Regions from separate parts of the Micromonospora sp. NPDC047793 genome, predicted to be linked through region 1. Evidence: riboswitches for the same ligand, from Rfam matches in the RefSeq annotation. Region 1 holds a riboswitch; the other holds the start of a gene.
What was found. Region 1 has a riboswitch for cobalamin ahead of ABZ738_RS16640 (peptidase). Riboswitches for the same ligand answer to the same signal wherever they lie in the genome.
Positions count from the first base shown of each region.

Region 2: another riboswitch for cobalamin. It lies ahead of ABZ738_RS31855 (ABC transporter substrate-binding protein); the one in region 1 lies ahead of ABZ738_RS16640 (peptidase).

Region 1 is NZ_JBEYSG010000007.1:133,919-138,428, forward strand. It holds gene ABZ738_RS16630 (hypothetical protein) at 1-596, opposite strand, end outside; gene ABZ738_RS16635 (DUF4240 domain-containing protein) at 972-1,511, opposite strand; cobalamin riboswitch at 1,615-1,744, shown strand; gene ABZ738_RS16640 (peptidase) at 1,841-2,896, shown strand; gene ABZ738_RS16645 (hypothetical protein) at 2,937-3,425, shown strand; cobalamin riboswitch at 3,551-3,620, shown strand; gene ABZ738_RS16650 (prenyltransferase/squalene oxidase repeat-containing protein) at 3,767-4,510, shown strand, end outside.
Region 2 is NZ_JBEYSG010000030.1:7,700-12,209, reverse strand. It holds gene ABZ738_RS31870 (ABC transporter ATP-binding protein) at 1-852, opposite strand, end outside; gene ABZ738_RS31865 (hypothetical protein) at 964-1,437, opposite strand; partial or broken gene ABZ738_RS31860 (TetR family transcriptional regulator) at 1,471-1,638, opposite strand; cobalamin riboswitch at 1,769-1,942, shown strand; gene ABZ738_RS31855 (ABC transporter substrate-binding protein) at 1,973-2,956, shown strand; gene ABZ738_RS31850 (iron chelate uptake ABC transporter family permease subunit) at 3,028-4,020, shown strand; gene ABZ738_RS31845 (ABC transporter ATP-binding protein) at 4,020-4,510, shown strand, end outside.

The DNA of each region.
Region 1 (4,510 bases):
ACCACCAGGATGTACATCTGGTTGCCGATGACGAGCCGCGACGGTACGCCCGCCGCCCGCGCCGCGACCATGTGCGCGGCCTCGTGGATCGCGACCCCGACCAGGGTGAGGATGAACGTCGCCCAGGTCAGCGCCGCGAAGTGGATGGGGAACAGCAGCGTCTCGCCGGGCGTGGGCAGCAGGTCGGGATCGTCGGCGGCGAGATACACGCCGCCCGCGATGACCAGGACGCAGAGCAGCAGCACGGGGAGGCTGACCATGCGGCGGGCCACCGTCGGGCTGAGCCAGTTCAGGCTCCAGCTGCGCCGGGGGCGGGACGTCGCGGCCGGGGCGGGGGCCGGGGTGGGGCCGGGTGCGGCGGCCTCGCCGTCGACCTCGACGAAGCCCTCGTCGCCCAGCGCGTCCAGGAAGTCGGTGATGTCGGGCGTCTCGGAGTACTTCTGCTCGTACTGGCGGACCGCCTCGCCCACCGAGTTGCCGGCGGCCAGCGAGTGGAGCAGATCCAGCCCTTCGGCGGGGATCGACAGGAATACCTGCCGCTCGACATCGCCGATGATGACGGTGTCGCCCTCCGTGCGGTGGTCGAACGGGCGCACTCGGACAAGTGTGTCTGGTGGGTAGCCGGCCATGGTCAGTCGTCCTTTTCGCTCATCTCATGCGGATCGATGAAGGCCGGCACCCGGAGTTGCCGTCCGGGTGCCGGCCTTCAGGTGGCGTGTCACCGTCAGGAGACGACACACGCAGCGGCGACAGCGCTGGTCTTCACCGACTCCAGCCGGCGAACCGTGAGCTTCTTCATGAAAATCACCTCCCTCGCGACTCGGGAACCACTACGGTGCCGGTCGCGGGAGAGATCGTCTGCTCACTTATGTGCATACGCCGATAGCGTGTGTGTGGCATTGAGCGAATCGAACCGAACATACATCACAAGCGACGCCGGTCCGGGGGTGTCCTGGTCGTGCCCACGGGAGCTACGCGTCGGCCCAGCCGGCCGGATTGCTGCACGACTCCCGGCTGATCCCCGAGCCGGTCTCCGGCCAGTCACCGAACCGCTCGTGATGCAGGTGGGAGAAGAGGTAGCAGAAGCCCTCGCAGCCGGCGTCGGGCACCGCCGTCGCCGGATTCGCCCGGACGGCCTCGTAGAACTCCCGGCCCAACGCCACGATGTGGCCGCGCGCGTACAGGAAGCCGTCGTCGGAACCGTCGGTGATCTCGTGGATGTCGGCGCGGTCGATGTCGTACAGCTTGCGCTCGATCACCCGGTCGAGGGCGACCAACTCCGCGCGGGACAGGTCGGCGGAGAGCCGGCGCAGCTCGTCGAGGAAGGGGTCGAGCCACGGGTCCATGGCGTACCCGTCGTCGTGCGCCGGATCGCGGTCGATCAGGGCGCGACGCAGGGCCGCCGGCTCCGGCCCCAACCCGGCCCACGCCTGCTCCACCAGCGCCCAGAAGCGGTCCTCCTCCTCGGCCGTCGGCAGCGTCGGGGGGACGGCAAGATCACTGTTCGTCATGGCCGGACGATAGCGGCGAGCACCGACATCGGGAGTCGGCGTGACGCACGGCGTGCGACCGGTCGCACATTGACAGCGACGGCGAGGGCCGATCAGACTGGCCCGACAATTCCACAGCCGCGGTCACGTGTGGGGGAAGTCCGGTCGAAGTCCGGCGCTGGCCCGCAACGGTGGGCCGCCGGGGGTAACCCCGGTGGCGAGCCCGAATACCTGCCGTACCCGCGCTCCTGCACCTCACCCGTCGTGGCCCACGGGTCGGAGGCCGGCCAGCCACGTCCTGACGGGCGGGCCGGGTTTCTGACGACCGCCGGGCCGGAAAGGCGCGCCCGATGGTCGTCCGCCTGAGCCGGCACCGCCCGCTCACCCTGCTCTGCGGCGTGCTCGCCGCCCTCACCCTGACCCTGACTCTCACCGGTCCGGCGATCGCCGCCCCCGTCCAGGTGGGCGGCGTCCGCTCGGACGCAGCCGCCGGTTGGCTGGCTCGGCAACTGGTCGACGGGGAACGATTCGAGACCGTCTTCGACGGCGTCGCGTACCCGGACCAGGGGTTGACCCTCGACGCGGTCTTCGCCTTCGCCGCCGCCGGTGTCGCCGACGACTTCGGCGCGTCGGCGCTGGCCTGGGTCACCCAGCCGGACGTCCGCGACGGCTATGTCGGCGACGGCACCACCGAGGCGTACGCGGGCGCGACCGCCAAGCTCGCCCTCGCCGTCGCGGTACGCGGCGGCGACCCGACCGACGTCGGCGGGGTGGACCTCGTCACCCGGCTGCGCGGGTTGCAGGCGCCCGACGGCCGCTTCACCGACCGGTCGGCGTGGGGTGACTACAGCAACGCGTTCAGCCAGTCCTTCGCGATCCTCGCGTTGCGCCGGACCGTGGCGGGCGTGCCCCCGTCGGCCGCCGCGTGGCTGGTCGGCACCCGGTGCCCGGACGGCGGCTACCCGGTGCTGCCGGCGCAGCCGGTCTGCGACTCCGACGTGGACGCCACCGCCCTGACGGCGCAGGCGCTGCGGGCCGCCGGACGACACTCCGACGCCGCCGCGGCACTGCGCTGGCTGGTGTCGGTGCAGCGGGTCGACGGCGGGTTCGTCAACGCCGACGGGATCGCCAACGCCAACAGCACCGGACTGGCGGCGCAGGCCCTGCGCGACGGCGGCCGACCGCTGGCCTGGCTGCGGGCCCGGATCTTCCTGACCGGGTTGCAGGTCGGCTGCGCCGCGCCGACGGCCGACCGGGGCGCCGTCGACTTCGACGGCGGGGCCTTCGACCCGGGCACCGCCACCCGCGCCACCGCCCAGGCCGTCCTCGGTGTCACCGGCACCGGGTACGCACGGCTCTCGTCCGTCGGCGCCGCCACCGGCGCACCCACCCTGCCCTGCCTCTGATCACCCACCGATTCCCGTTCCCTGAGGCGAAGGAGTGCCCATGTCCCATGTCCAGAGTCCCGCCCGCCGGTGGTTCGCCGGCCTGCTGGCCGCGGCCGTCGTCGCACTCGGCCTGATCGCCGTCGAACCGTCGCCGCGCGCCGCCCACGCCGCCGCCTGCACCGGCACGACCGGGGTCACCGTCGTGGTCGACTACGGCCCGCTCGGCGGTGGCGTCCAGGTGGCGTGCGCGCTCGGCGACCCGGCCACCGGGCTGGCCGCGCTCCAGGGAGCCGGCTACACGGTGACCGGGACGCAACGATGGGGTCTGGCGTTCATCTGCCGGATCAACGGCCAGCCGACCTCCGCCACCGAGCCCTGCGTCAACACCCCGCCGGCCAGCGCGTACTGGTCCTACTGGCACGCCTCCGGCAGCGGCGCCGCCTGGACCTACAGCACGCTGGGGGCGACCAGCTACAACCCGGCGCCGGGAACGGTCGAGGGATGGTCCTTCGGCACCGGCACCGCACCCAGCATTACCGCCCCCTGACCTGCGGGTTGCCTGACGGGCCGCGCGCCCGCCGGGTGTCGACGCCGTCTGGCGCCGTAGGGCGACCGGGCGGTACGGTGTCGACACCCGGCCTGCCGGGCCACAACTGAATGCGTCCCGTTCGGGGGGAAGCCGGTCGAAGCCGGCGCTGACCCGCAACCGTGTGCGAGCTCTGTCTCGCGAGCCGGAATGCCCCGAACAGGACGAGCGGCTTCCACTGTCGAGGTCTACAGGGTGGGGTCCGGGTAGCCGACTTTCGGCATCTCGTCGCGACCACGTGTACGGGATGCCGCCGGTGCCTTCCGGAGCTTTCACCGACCGCTCTGCGAAAGGCACCCCTCATGCTTTCCTGCTCGCTCCGGCGCGTCGGCGCCGGACTCGGCGCCGCGACCGCCACCGCGCTCGCCGTCGTCGTCGCCACACCGCTGGGCGGGGTGGCCGCACCGACCGCGACCCACACCGCCGCCGCCGGCGACGCCGCGCGCTGGCTCGCCGGCGAGTACGCCGACGGAGTCCTGCCCGGCCCGTTCGGCGGTGCCGACTGGGGCCTCACCATCGACGGCGTGCTCGCCCTCGCGGCCACCGGCGTCGACGCGTCGACCCGGCAGGCGGCGACCGCACAGATCGCCGCGAACGTGCGCTCCTACAACAGCTACGACGACTGGGGCATCGAGGGCTTCACCGACGGCGGGGCCACCGCCAAGCTGCTCTACGCCGCCTCCGCCGCCGGTGGTGACCCGACCGACTTCGGCGGCTGGGACCTGCGGGCGGAGACCCTGTCACTAGTCTCCGGCGCGGACACCGGCCACCAGCACGGCCGGATCACCAGCCGCACCACCGAGGCGTCCGGCCAGGACCCGTCCAACACCTTCGACCAGAGCTTCGCCCTCCTCGGGCTGGCCCGCAGCGGTGGCGCACCGCAGGAGACGGCCGACTTCCTGGTCCGGCAGCAGTGCGTGGCCGGCGGCTTCCGGCTCTATCCCGACGCGGACGGCGCACCGTCGCCGAGTTGCGACGCACAGGGCAACGCCACGCTCGACGTCGACTCCACCGCGATGGCCGTCCAGGCGCTGCTGGCCAGCGGG
Region 2 (4,510 bases), on a different contig from region 1:
CTCCAAGGTCGGCGGGCGGACGGTCAGTCCTCGCACCTCCAGGTCGCCGAGCCGGCGCACCACGGCGGCGAGGTGTTCGCCGTCGACCTCGAAGCGGAGGTGGCCGTCCTCGGCCCGCAGTCCGTGTACACCGGCCATCCCGGCCACCGCGTCGGCGGGCTGGTCGGTGACCACGTCGACCGACGTACGGGTCAGGTGGCGTAGCTCGGTCAGCGAGCCGGTCTCGACGATGCGTCCCTGCCGGATGATCGAGATCTGGTCGGCGAGCACCTCGACCTGCGCGAGGATGTGACTGGACAACAGCACCGACCGGCCGGCCTCCTTGGCCTCGCGGATGCACTCCTGGAACACCGCCTCCATGAGTGGGTCAAGCCCCGCGGTGGGCTCGTCGAGCAGCAGCAGTTCCACGTCGCTGGCGAGCGCGGAGATGAGCGCCACCTTCTGCCGGTTGCCCTTGGAGTAGGTGCGGCCCTTCTTGCTCGGGTCCAGGTCGAAGCGTTGGCACAGTTCGTCGCGGCGGACCGGGTCGGCACCGCCGCGCAGCCGGGCGAACAGGTCGATCGCCTCGCCGCCGGTGAGGTTCGGCCACAGTTCCACGTCGCCGGGGACGTACGCGAGCCGACGGTGCAGGGACACCGCGTCCGCCCACGGGTCACCGCCGAGCAGCCGGGCCTGGCCTTCGTCGGCGCGCAGCAGGCCCAGCAGGATCCGGATGGTGGTGGACTTGCCGGCGCCGTTGGGGCCGAGGAAGCCGTGCACGGTGCCGGCGGCGACGTGCAGGTCCAGCCCGTCCAACGCGCGGACGCGGCCGAAGGACTTGGTGACGTGTCGGATGTCGATGGCAGCAGTCATCGCGGGAGACCTCGTTCGAGGAAGGCCCGGCACACCGGGCCGGAACGGATGCCGCCGACCGGTGGGACCGGCGGTGGAAGGAGGGGCCACGCCCAGAGGGCAATGTGGTGACTACGGTGCAGCGGTGTCCGCGCCGGGGGCGGCAGGCGGATCCGGGACGTACATCAGGTACTCGTCGAGCATCGACCGGTCGACGAGCAGCCCTTCGGTGAACAACTCCAGGGCCGGCAACGTGAGATCGTCGATGTAGCGGCGGAACAGGGCCGCGAACTGGTCCGGGGCGGCACCGGCTCCGTGCAGGGTGAACCAGAGCACCATGCTGCCGGTGGCCTGGTAGGCCAGATACCGCGCACGGGCGGCGGGGTCCCGGCTGGGCTTGATCACACCGGCGGACTCGGACGTGGAGAGGTATTCCTCCGCGTCGGCGATCATGTGCTCGATGAGTGTGGCCACCAGCTCACCACCGGCCTGCATGCTGCGCAGCAGGTATCGCACGATCGGCGCGTACTGCTCGACCTCCGCCAGTTGCGCCAACAGGGTCGTGCCGGTGCCGTCGGTCAGTGTCTTCGCCTTCTGCTCGCGCATCACGGCGAGCACCTGTTCGTCGCAGGCGCGACGCAGGCCGTCCTTCGAGCCGAAGTGATGAACGATCAGACCGGCGGCGACACCGGCGTCGGCGGCGATGGCGCGCAGCCCGGCACCGAATCCCTCCCGAGCGAAGCGGGAGATGGCGGCGTCACGGATACGGCTCGCGGTGGCGAACTCGCCACCGCGCCCTGCCGACATCACGTCGTCCGACGCCACGACACCAGATTAAACACCCGTTCAACGATCCCGCAATGGCCGTCCCGGGGCAGGCGGAGCCGACGTGGACTCCCGCCATGATCTAGGCCACTGACGGTGCTGCCTGCGTTGGTTAGGGTGACCTCGCCGTGGTGCTCGGGAAGCCGGTGTGAAACCGGTGCGGCCCTCGCCACTGTGATCGGGATGCTGGAGGCCACCGCAAGGTCACTGGGCGTATGCCTGGGAAGGCCGGCCACCGGCGCACCACCCGTCAGCCAGGAGACCGGCCACGGCACCTGTACGACCCGTCCACGAGGTGCTGGAAGGTGGTCCCGCTATGCGGTTCCCTGCGTCCTGGCGCGTTGCTGCGCCGCTCTCCGTCATGCTCGCCCTGGTCGGCGGATGCTCCGCGACCGGCCACAGTGAGCCGACTGCCACGGCCCCCGCCGCCGGGCCGGTCTCGGTGACCAACTGCGGCATAGCGGTCACGGTCCCGAGCCCTCCCGCGCGGGTGGTGACGATGAACCAGCCTGCCACCGAGATCATGCTGGCGCTCGGCCTGGAGGACCGGATGGCCGGAACCGCCTACCTCGACGACGAGGTGCTACCGGAGTACGCCGCCGCGTACGCGAAGGTGCCGGTGTTGGCCAAGGAGTACCCGTCGAAGGAGAAGTTGCTCGAACTGGAGCCCGACTTCGTCTACGCCTCCTTCTCGAGCGCGTTCGGCGACGAGGGGGCCGGTGACCGCGCCGACTGGCAGAAACTCGGCGTGGGAACGTACGTCTCCGCCGCCGGATGTCCGAAGGAGACGCGACCGGCGAAGCTGGCGATCGACGACGTGTTCACCGAGATCCGGGAGATCGCCACGATCTTCGGCGTCGCGGAGCGGGCCGAGACGCTGATCGCCGACCAGAAGCAGCGCATCGCGAACGTGTCGGCGGGCGCGAAGGGCACGCGGGTGCTCTGGTGGGACGGCGGCAACGACGCGCCCAGTGCCGGCGCCTGCTGTGGCGGCCCGGCGATGATCATGTCTGCGGCCGGGGTCACCAACGTCTTCGACGACCTGACCGGCAGTTGGGCCGACACCAACTGGGAGGCCGTCGTCGAGCGCAACCCCGACGTCATCGTGCTCGTCGACGCGAGCTGGGACACCGCCGCCGACAAGCAGGCGTTCCTCGAGAAGCACGCGGCGCTCAGGGACCTGCCGGCCGTCAAGGGCAAGCGGTACGTCACCCTGGCCTTCTCCTCCACCGCGGCCGGGGTGCGGAACGTGCTCGCCGTGGAGGCGCTGGCCCGGGGCGTCGGCGGGGTGAGCAGCTGACCACCGTCACCACCCGGCCGGCGCAGACTACTCCGGCGAAGCCGGTCCGAGCGGTGCGCATGGTGGCCGTGGTGGTCGTACTCGCGGGTGGCCTGGTGTTGTCGGTGGGCGCGGCCGTGACGGTGGGGCCCGCAGACCTGTCGCTGGGCACCGTGTGGCTGGTGATCACCGATCATCTCGGCCTGACGAGCGCCGACGTGCCGCTGCTGCGGGACCACATCGTGTGGGAACTGCGGCTGCCGAGGGTGCTGGGCGCCGCCGTGGTCGGGGCCGGCCTCGCCGCCTGCGGGGCGGTCATGCAGACCGTCACCCGCAATCCGCTCGCCGACCCGTACCTCCTGGGTGTCTCCTCGGGGGCGTCGCTGGGTGCCGTGGCCGTCCTGGTCCTGGGACTCGGCGCGGGTGCCGTGGCGCTCACCGGGGGCGCGTTCGTGGGGGCGCTCGCCGCGTTCGCCGTCGTGGTCGCCGCCGCCGGCCGGCGCGCGGTCCTGCGACCGACCCGGGTGGTGCTGGCCGGCGTCGCCGTCGCGCAGCTCTGCGCCGCGCTGACGACGTTCGTGATCATCTGGGTGGCCCATCCGCATGCCACCCAGAGCATCACCTTCTGGCTGTCCGGCTCGCTCGCCCGCGTCGACTGGACCGCACTGGCGTGGGCGACGCCGCTGCTCGCGGTGGGGTTCGCCGTGATCCTCCGGTTCGCCCGCGCGCTCAACGCGTTCGCGTTCGGCGAGGAGGCCGCCGCCGCCCTCGGCGTGGACGTCCGGCGTGTCCGGTGGCTGCTGCTGGTCACCACGGCGCTGCTGACCGCCGTGCTGGTCTCGATAAGCGGCGCGATCGGGTTCGTCGGCCTGATCCTGCCGCACGCCGTGCGGCGGTTCACCGGCCCCGACCACCGGCGGCTGCTGCCGGTCGTGGTCCTCGCCGGAGCGATCTTCCTGATCTGGGTGGACACCGCGGCCAGGACCCTGTTCGACCCCCGCGAGCTGCCGGTGGGCGTGCTGACCGCCCTGCTCGGGGTGCCCGCGTTCGTGCTACTGCTGCGCCGAGGGGACCGGAACACCTGATGCTGGAGATCCGCGACGTCTCGTGGTCGGTGCCGGCCGCGCGACTCCTCGACGGCGTGACGTGCGCAGCGCCGCGCGGCACCCTGGTCGGACTGCTCGGCCCCAACGGGTCCGGCAAGACCACCCTGTTGCGGGTCGTCGCCGGGTTGATCGCCCCCCGATCCGGGACCGTGACCGTCGCGGGCGACGACGTGGCCGGGCTGCCGCGTGCCACCGCGGCACGGCGGATGGCCCTGCTCGCCCAGTACGCCGAGACCGACCTCGACCTGACCGCGCTCGACGTGGTGCTGCTCGGCCGCACCCCGCACCGCCGCTCCCGCTGGTCGGACACCGACACCGACCGGGCCGCCGCCGCCGACGCGCTCGACCGCGTCGACATGACCGGGTACGCCCACCGCCGCTGGCAGACGCTCTCCGGCGGGGAACGCCAACGGGTCCAACTCGCCCGGGCCCTGGCCCAGGAACCGCAACTGCTCCTGCTCGACGAGCC